DNA from 2 places in the Xenorhabdus bovienii SS-2004 genome. Region 1 is predicted to be linked to the other one. Evidence: riboswitches for the same ligand, from Rfam matches in the RefSeq annotation. Region 1 holds a riboswitch; the other holds the start of a gene.
What was found. Region 1 has a riboswitch for thiamine pyrophosphate ahead of thiC (phosphomethylpyrimidine synthase ThiC). Riboswitches for the same ligand answer to the same signal wherever they lie in the genome.
Positions count from the first base shown of each region.

Region 1 (4,472 bases):
TTAATCCCACTCTCTTCCATAACCTCGCGGTGTGCTGCTTCTTCCAGCATCTCTCCCACTTCAACAAACCCGGCCAGCACCGTGTGAATACCATTGCGATGGCTCTGATGTTGCGCCAGCAGAATATGGTCATCACGACGGATACCAACAATAACGCAGGGCGCAATTTGCGGATAATAACGTTCATGGCAATGATTGCACAAACAGGCCCATTCATGCTGGCTATGCTGCATTTCATGGCCACAATAGCCGCAGTAATGGTGTGATCGATAAAACTCAGCCAGTTGGACGCCACGCCCTACCAGTTGAAACAATTTAGGGTGTTGAGAAACAACCATGCGGGGAGATGCCATCTCTGATGCCATCTTCTGGCACACCAGCCACACAGTCTCGCCTAACCACTCACCAATAGGCCGCGCCATATGGCCTTGTAATGACCATTGTCTGGCTGTCCCTGACGGCAATTCGCCCTGTGGCAGCCAAACTAGATTCTCAAGACTGATAACCCACCAGCCTCGTTCCATACCTGTCAGTTTTTGTTGAATCATCTACCGCACCATAGTTCCAATGACATTGTGTCCAAATTCAGCATCAGACAGGATACTCCTTTTCGTCGTATCCTGTCTGAACATCGCCCTAATTTAATCAATCTATATCAAAATCTATTTATTTCGAAATGAAAGGCCGTTATAACGCTCACATTTCCCAATCTGTCATCGATACTTTCCTTGACCAACAAATTTGGGGCAATATCATTCACTGGCATGTCAGTCGATGAGCTGAAATAAACACAATTTTGGAAGCGATATTCAAAAAAACCATTGAGGAATAATGACTATGTCACAGCAGATTGCGGTATTTGATCTGGATGATACATTGATTTGTGGGGATTCCAGCCTGCTTTGGACGGAATATTTGTGGGAAAAAGGCATTATTACCGATCATCGTTTTATCGAGGCAGACCAGAAAATGATGGCTGACTACAGTGCCGGTAAACTGGATATGCACGATTATCTGGCGTTCAATTTACAGTCACTGAATCAAGTACACCATGAACAGGTGGATATTTGGCTGACAGATTTTGTGGAAACCAAAATTAAACCCATCTCTTATCCCGCAGCCAAAAAACAATTAGATATCTATCGGCAACAGAACATTCCTATCATTATTATTTCTGCCACTGTTTCTTTCGTGGTGAAAAAAGTCGCGGCCGCATTGGGTGTGCTGACAGCTATGGGGATTGATATGGTCATGGAAAATGGCTGCTATACGGGCAGTATTTTGGGAACCCCTACCTTCCGTGAAGGAAAAGTCGTACGTTTGCAACAATGGTTGACAGAACAAAACTTATCACCTCAGCATATCTCCTTTTACACTGATTCCATAAATGACCTGCCGATGTGTTTATTTGCCAACGAAGTGTTTACTGTCAATGCTGATATACGGTTGCAAAAGGAAGCTGGAAATCATGGATGGAAACAGTTGAACTGGGTGTTATAAGAATTTGTTTCTATATCTAATATGTTTCAAATTGTAGGGTATAAATTCGTCGTTATTTTATTTATTACTTTATAGCGACGTTTTTCCCAAAAATTATAGCAATCTTCTCATATAAGATATTCATGATAATAAATATTAAATTAAATACAATAAATTATGAATTGATAATACACTTCATTAATAAAAAACCTCTATTCCACTATACAAAAACCATCAAACCACTCCTAATTAAAATATAATTAAACCATGATTTTCTGACGAAGTAATATCCGTTCCTATACTTATTTAAATGATGGATAATAAAAATCGCAATAACTTATGACACCCAAAACGGTATGGAGCTCAATTCAGGGATTGCAATTCAATTGAGTCTTAATCTCACACAAAAGTTGTAAGTTTTAGGTTGTAGTTTTCACAATCCGCTCTATACTCTGAGGTGTTTTTTTCTTGTCGGAGTGCCTAGCGTTCAACGTATATCACGATGAACACAGGCTGAGACCGTTGATTCGGGATCCGCAGAACCTGATCGGGCTAATACCCGCGAAGGGAACAAGAGTAATTACCCCGCTGACATATCCTCCTGTTTCTATAGAGATATTATTCAGCACCAACCATTACTCCCTGCGAGCTCCAGACAAGCAATTTTCTCAACTTAAGCCCATTCCAGCAGGCAACGCTCCCGTTCGCATGATGGACAGGCTATAACACAGTCAGGAATTTGCTATGTCTAATAATATTGTTATCCCAACTACTGATGTCATCCCTGCGGCCGATATCGCCCCCAAAACCTATCCTGCACGGCCACGCAAGGCACAACGGGATGCAGCACAGGAATTTATCAATTCCGTTCAAGGCGTTACCTTCCCCAACTCACGCAGAATTTACCTTGCCGGCTCCCGCAAAGATATTCAAGTTCCGATGCGTGAAATCCAGTTATCACCAACACTGATTGGCGGCACCAATGAAAATCCTCAATTTGAGGAAAACGAACCCGTGCCCATCTATGATACCTCTGGCTCTTATGGAGATCCCGACTCGGTGCTGGATGTGCGAGCTGGCTTGAAGAAAATCCGTCAGCTTTGGATCGAAGAGCGTAATGATACCGAGCCAGTCGCTGTTCTCAGTTCTGACTTTACCCAGCAGCGGCTTGCGGATGCCGGACTGGATCATCTGCGCTTCAACCAGCTTCCTCATCCATTGAAAGCCAGACAAAGCAAGCGTGTCACCCAATTGCACTATGCACGCCAAGGCATTGTCACACCCGAAATGGAATTTATCGCCCTGCGAGAAAATATGGGGCGTGAACGCATCCGCAGTGAAGTCCTGCTCCAGCAGCATCCGGGGCAAAGTTTCGGTGCAAACTTGCCGGACAACATCACGCCAGAGTTTGTCCGTCAGGAAGTTGCCGCTGGCCGGGCGATTATTCCCGCCAACATCAACCATCCCGAATCCGAGCCGATGATTATTGGCCGCAATTTTCTGGTCAAAGTGAATGCCAACATCGGTAACTCCTCCGTCACATCCTCCATTGAAGAAGAAGTGGAAAAACTGATTTGGTCTACCCGCTGGGGAGCAGATACGGTGATGGATCTCTCTACTGGCCGTTATATCCACGAAACCCGCGAATGGATCTTACGTAACAGTCCTGTACCTATCGGTACAGTGCCAATTTATCAGGCGCTGGAAAAAGTGAACGGCGTGGCAGAAAACCTGACATGGGAAATGTTCCGCGATACTTTACTGGAACAAGCCGAGCAAGGGGTGGATTATTTCACCATCCACGCAGGCGTCCTGCTACGTTACGTGCCGATGACGGCCAAACGTCTGACCGGCATCGTCTCTCGTGGAGGTTCCATTATGGCAAAATGGTGTCTCTCCCATCATCAGGAAAGCTTCCTCTATACCCATTTTCGCGAAATTTGTGAAATCTGCGCCGCCTATGACGTTTCTCTGTCTTTGGGAGATGGACTGCGTCCCGGATCAATTCAGGATGCCAATGATGAGGCGCAATTTGCCGAACTGCATACTCTCGGCGAGTTGACTAAAATTGCCTGGGAGTACGATGTTCAGGTGATGATCGAAGGACCGGGGCATATCCCGATGCAATTAATCCGCCGCAATATGACGGAAGAATTGGAACATTGCCACGAAGCGCCATTCTATACGCTGGGGCCACTGACAACCGATATCGCTCCCGGTTATGACCATTTCACCTCCGGCATCGGTGCGGCCATGATAGGCTGGTTTGGTTGTGCAATGCTGTGCTACGTCACACCAAAAGAACACCTTGGTCTCCCCAACAAAGACGACGTAAAACAAGGGCTGATTACGTATAAAATCTCGGCACATGCGGCAGATCTCGCCAAAGGCCATCCCGGAGCACAAATCCGCGATAACGCCATGTCAAAAGCACGTTTTGAATTCCGCTGGGAAGACCAATTCAATCTGGCTCTTGATCCTGAAACCGCCCGCGCCTATCACGATGAAACCCTGCCACAGCAATCCGGCAAAGTTGCTCACTTCTGCTCTATGTGTGGGCCAAAATTCTGCTCCATGAAAATCACGCAGGACGTGCGCGATTATGCAGCAAAACTGGAACAGGAAGCTGGCATGGAACAGATGTCAGAAGAATTCCTCGCTCATGGCAGCGAGCTGTATCACAGTGCTGAGGACATAAGCGATGAAAAATCAGCCTGAAGCCTCATCAATTCCACAAGCCCCTTTTGCCCCAACCGTGCACCGTTTGGGGCTTTATCCCGTCGTGGATTCCCTGACGTGGATTGAGCGGCTACTGAAAGCGGGTATCAGAACCCTGCAACTACGCATCAAAGATCTCCCCGAAGATCAGGTAGAAGAGGATATCCAATCCGCCATTGTATTGGGTCGCCAATACAATGCCCGCCTATTCATCAACGATTACTGGGATCTGGCCATCAAACATCGCGCCTATGGTGTGCATTTGGGGCAGGAAG
Region 1 is NC_013892.1:3,872,658-3,877,129, forward strand. Features, by position in the region: gene nudC (NAD(+) diphosphatase) at 1-548, opposite strand, end outside; gene XBJ1_RS17185 (HAD family hydrolase) at 838-1,500, shown strand; TPP riboswitch at 1,942-2,066, shown strand; gene thiC (phosphomethylpyrimidine synthase ThiC) at 2,224-4,197, shown strand; gene thiE (thiamine phosphate synthase) at 4,181-4,472, shown strand, end outside.

Region 2 (4,472 bases), 290 kb from region 1:
CACTGATGGGCATATAAGGCAGTTGTTTATCGGCACCAATATCCAATGTTCGTAGTACCACCGGTTTATCTGGGAGAAGCGCCAACATCTCTTGATAACGGTTTTTCTGCTCATCTTCTGATGGAAAACCACGGTGCAGCATAAAAGGGATTTCAGTACGATACAGGCCTATACCATCAATACTACCACCTATCTGTTGCTCGTATTTTAAGCTTAATCCTGCGTTGAGCTGCACCAGCACTCTTTCACCATTTTTGAGTTGTGCTTTTTGTTTCAGCTCCCCCTCGGCTAATTCGCTGAGAACCTGCTCTTCTTCAATAATCTGTCGGTATTCCTGAATAATCAGTGGTTCTGGTTCAACAAAAAACTCGCCGCGATAACCGTCAAGGATTAGCATCCGATTATGCAGTAATTCAGGCTGGATATCGGCTCCCATGATAGCCGGTATTCCCATCGCCCGAACCAGTATTGCGGAATGAGAGTGAGTTGCACCATCCCGTACAATCACACCAGCCAGTTGTTCCTGCGGCATTTCAGCCAGTAAATTGGCACTGAGTTCATCGGCAACCAGAATAAAGCGCTCTGGCCATTCGCTATCACCTGTGAAAGAACCATCCAGATGGAACAATACCCGCTGCCCAAGCGCCCGCAAATCAGAAGCTCTCTCCCGCATATAGGGATCTTGCAAGCTGGCAAACTGTTCGGCATATTTTTCGACAACGCTTTTAACTGCCCACTCCGCCACAAACCCGTTATCGACGGAAAAAAACAGATCCTGCTTGAGTTTGGGATCATTCAGCAAATGAGAATAGAGGTCAAAAATAGCGGCACTTTCTTTCTGTGAGCTGGAGGTAAAACGCTTACTGATACGGCGACATTCGGCGGTTGCCTGCTCAAGGGCTTCGGTCAGCCGAGAACGTTCTGCCTGATATTCCAGCGTGGACGCTTCAAAAACTTGTTCAAGTGATGGCTGAGAACCATCTTGCCAACCCTGAGCCATGACGATACCACTGGAAATGGCAAGCGCCTTAATGCGTGTCTGACGATACTGACCAAATAGCCCTTTTGTTTGTGCCTGAGCGAGAATAACCGCCAATTGCATGGCCAGCGTGACCATAAAAGACTCTTCACTTTCATCGAATAGCCGCCGTTCATTTTGTTGAACAACCAGTACACCTTGCAACTGACGACGATAAACAATCGGTACGCCCAAAAAAGCCCGCAGACCTTCTTCTTTTACTTGGGGGATATATTTAAAACTGGGGTGATCTCGCACATCGGCGAGGTTGATTAATTCAGATAAACGCCCGACTACACCAACGACACCTTCATCAAAGGCCAGGCTGATCGCTCGTTCCTCTGGCTTCTTTAAGCCTCGGGTAGCCATCAAGTAATAGCAATGCCGCTGATGATCTGCCAGATAGATAGAACAGACATCCGTGCTCATTGCCAGACAGGTTTCATTAACCAATAGTTCAAGCGCTTCAGACAAATTAGCTGCCATGGCAACCTTTTCGACAATTTCCCGTAAGCGCATGAGCATAACAGTTACCTAACTTCTTCTGCGACGATGTAAATAAGGTGAATGTAGCTGTGGAGCGGATTCCTGCACTGGCATCACAATAGAAGAGAATTCTTTCATTACGCGGCGATAAACATCCCGTTTAAAAGAAACCACCTGCCTGACAGGATACCAATAACTGACCCAACGCCAACCATCAAACTCGGGTGCGTTGCTGCGCTGCACATTAATATCGGCTTCATTACAAAGCAACTGTAATAAAAACCAACGCTGCTTCTGCCCAATACAAACGGGCTTTGTATCCCAACGCACCAAACGCTTGGGTAATTTGTAACGCAGCCAGCTACGGGTAGATGTGAGAACCCGTACATCTTTGCGATTTAAACCAACTTCTTCGAACAACTCGCGATACATCGCTTGTTCTGGTGATTCCCCTGGATTGATACCCCCCTGAGGAAACTGCCAGGAATGCTGCCCATAACGGCGAGCCCAAAGGACCTGCCCTTGGCGATTACAAATTACGATTCCTACATTCGGGCGGTAGCCATCATCATCAATCACCAGACTACCTCTCGATAAAACAAATTTGAAAAGATAGCTAATTGTTTCACACTCATCCCAAGCGGTAAACCTATATCATTGGACTTTGCAGCCGTAGCGGAAGTCTCTACAATACCGCCATCTCAACGGGGTGCTGCTGTTGTAAAACCGTATTGCTGAGAAAAACCCGTCGAACCTGATCCGGCTAGTACCGACGTAGGACTTTGAGACGCTAATCATTGATATAAAAATATTTTCCATTTAGCACTTTCTCAAATCCTTTATCTATCTGCTAATCACAACAGGAGAGCAAAGTGTTTAAAAACTTATTTTCCAGATTTATCACAATCAGTACGCTATTGATTTCTGCATGTGTCTTTGCTCAAACGGCACAGACTAAGCCTACACTGACAGTTTACACTTATGATTCATTTGCTTCTGAATGGGGGCCGGGACCTGCCATTAAAAAAGCCTTTGAAGCAGAGTGTAACTGTGAACTGAAACTCGTCGCCCTGGAAGATGGAGTATCCCTGCTGAACCGCGTGAGAATGGAAGGCAAAAAGACATCAGCAGACATTGTGTTAGGGCTGGATAACAACTTGATTCAGGCTGCCCAGCAGACAGGGTTGTTTACACCAAGCCATATTGATACCTCAAAACTGAAATTGCCTGTCACATGGAACAGCAAAACCTTCATTCCTTACGATTACGGTTACTTTGCCTTTGTTTACAACAAGAACACCTTACCTCACCCTCCCAAAAGTATGGATGAATTAATCAACAGTAACCAGAACTGGAAGATTATTTATCAAGATCCGCGCACCAGCACCCCTGGCCTGGGGCTGTTACTCTGGATGCAGGATATTTATGGCGATAAAGCGGTACAGGAATGGCCGAAAGTTGCCAAAAAAACGCTGACTGTCACCAAAGGCTGGAGTGAAGCCTATGGATTGTTCCTGAAAGGTGAAGGAGATATGGTACTCAGCTATACCACATCACCGGCCTATCACATTCTGTCAGAGAAAAAAGATAACTATGCGGCTGCCATATTCAGCGAAGGCCATTACCTGCAAATTGAAGTCGCCGCTCAGTTAGTCTCAAGTAAGCAACCTAAACTGGCGCAGAAATTCATGCAGTTCATGATTTCACCTGCCTTCCAGCAAGCAATTCCGACGACTAACTGGATGTATCCGGTTATCGACATTCCTCTGCCTGAGGTTTTCAAGCAGCTTTCTGTGCCCGCAAAACCACTGCAATTCAGCGCAGATGATGTGGCCAAACATCGTAATCAGTGGATCCGTACATGGCAAAGCGCCGTAAGCCGTTAATTGCGGGTTGGTTATTGCCGGGGGTGATTGCCTCCGGCCTGTTACTTGTGGTTGCTCTGTCAGCATTTGGAGCGCTTTGGTTCAATGCGCCGGAAAACCACTGGCAAGGGTTCTTAAGTGACAGTTACTTGTGGCATGTCATTCGATTCACTTTTTGGCAGGCTTTTCTGTCTGCCGTGTTATCGGTGACGCCAGCGATTTTCCTCGCCAGAGCGCTTTATCGCCGTCGTTTTCCCGGCAGGATGCTGTTTCTGCGCTTATGCGCCATGACGTTGGTACTCCCTGTTTTGGTTGCCCTCTTTGGCATACTGACCGTTTACGGCCGAGTCGGCTGGTTGGCAAATATTTCCCAATGGATGGGTATTGAATACCGTTTTACGCCTTACGGGCTGCAAGGGATTCTACTGGCGCATATTTTTTTCAATATGCCAATGGCAGTCCGGTTACTGCTCCAATCGCTGGAAAATATTGCGGTAGAGCAGCGGCAACTCGCAGCGCAGCTTGGCATGAATGAGTGGCAACATTTTCGTTTTGTAGAATGGCCTTATCTGCGCCGCCAAATTCTGCCGACCGGTGCACTGATATTCATGCTGTGCTTTGCCAGTTTTGCCACCGTGCTCGCACTGGGAGGTGGCCCCGCAGCAACTACCATAGAGCTAGCCATTTATCAGGCACTCAACTATGACTACGATCTCGGCCATGCTGCCCTGCTTGCGCTTATCCAACTATTTTGCTGTCTTGGTCTGGTGTTGGTCAGCCAAAAACTCAAAGGCACACTCGTTGTCGGTTACGGTCACCAGCAAAAATGGCGGAATCCGCAGGATTCATGGCTGCAAAAAGGCTGTGATGGGCTATTCATTATTATTGCACTACTACTTTTGATCCCACCATTACTGGCAGTCATTGTGGACGGTCTGAACGGTGCTGTACTTAATGTTCTGCGCCAGCCAGCTTTGTGGCAAGCCTTTACGACTTCAGCGGTTATCGCTCTGGGAGCAGGTTTGCTGTGTGTCATGCTGACTATAATGCTGTTATGGAGTAGCCGTGAATTACGCTTGCGCCACTCTCCCCGCTGGGGACAG
Region 2 is NC_013892.1:3,583,347-3,587,818, reverse strand. Features, by position in the region: gene ptsP (phosphoenolpyruvate--protein phosphotransferase) at 1-1,543, opposite strand, end outside; gene rppH (RNA pyrophosphohydrolase) at 1,553-2,083, opposite strand; TPP riboswitch at 2,200-2,303, shown strand; gene thiB (thiamine ABC transporter substrate binding subunit) at 2,377-3,390, shown strand; gene thiP (thiamine/thiamine pyrophosphate ABC transporter permease ThiP) at 3,366-4,472, shown strand, end outside.
Region 2: it holds a riboswitch for thiamine pyrophosphate, as region 1 does, so the genes downstream of both, thiB (thiamine ABC transporter substrate binding subunit) here and thiC (phosphomethylpyrimidine synthase ThiC) in region 1, are expected to answer to the same signal.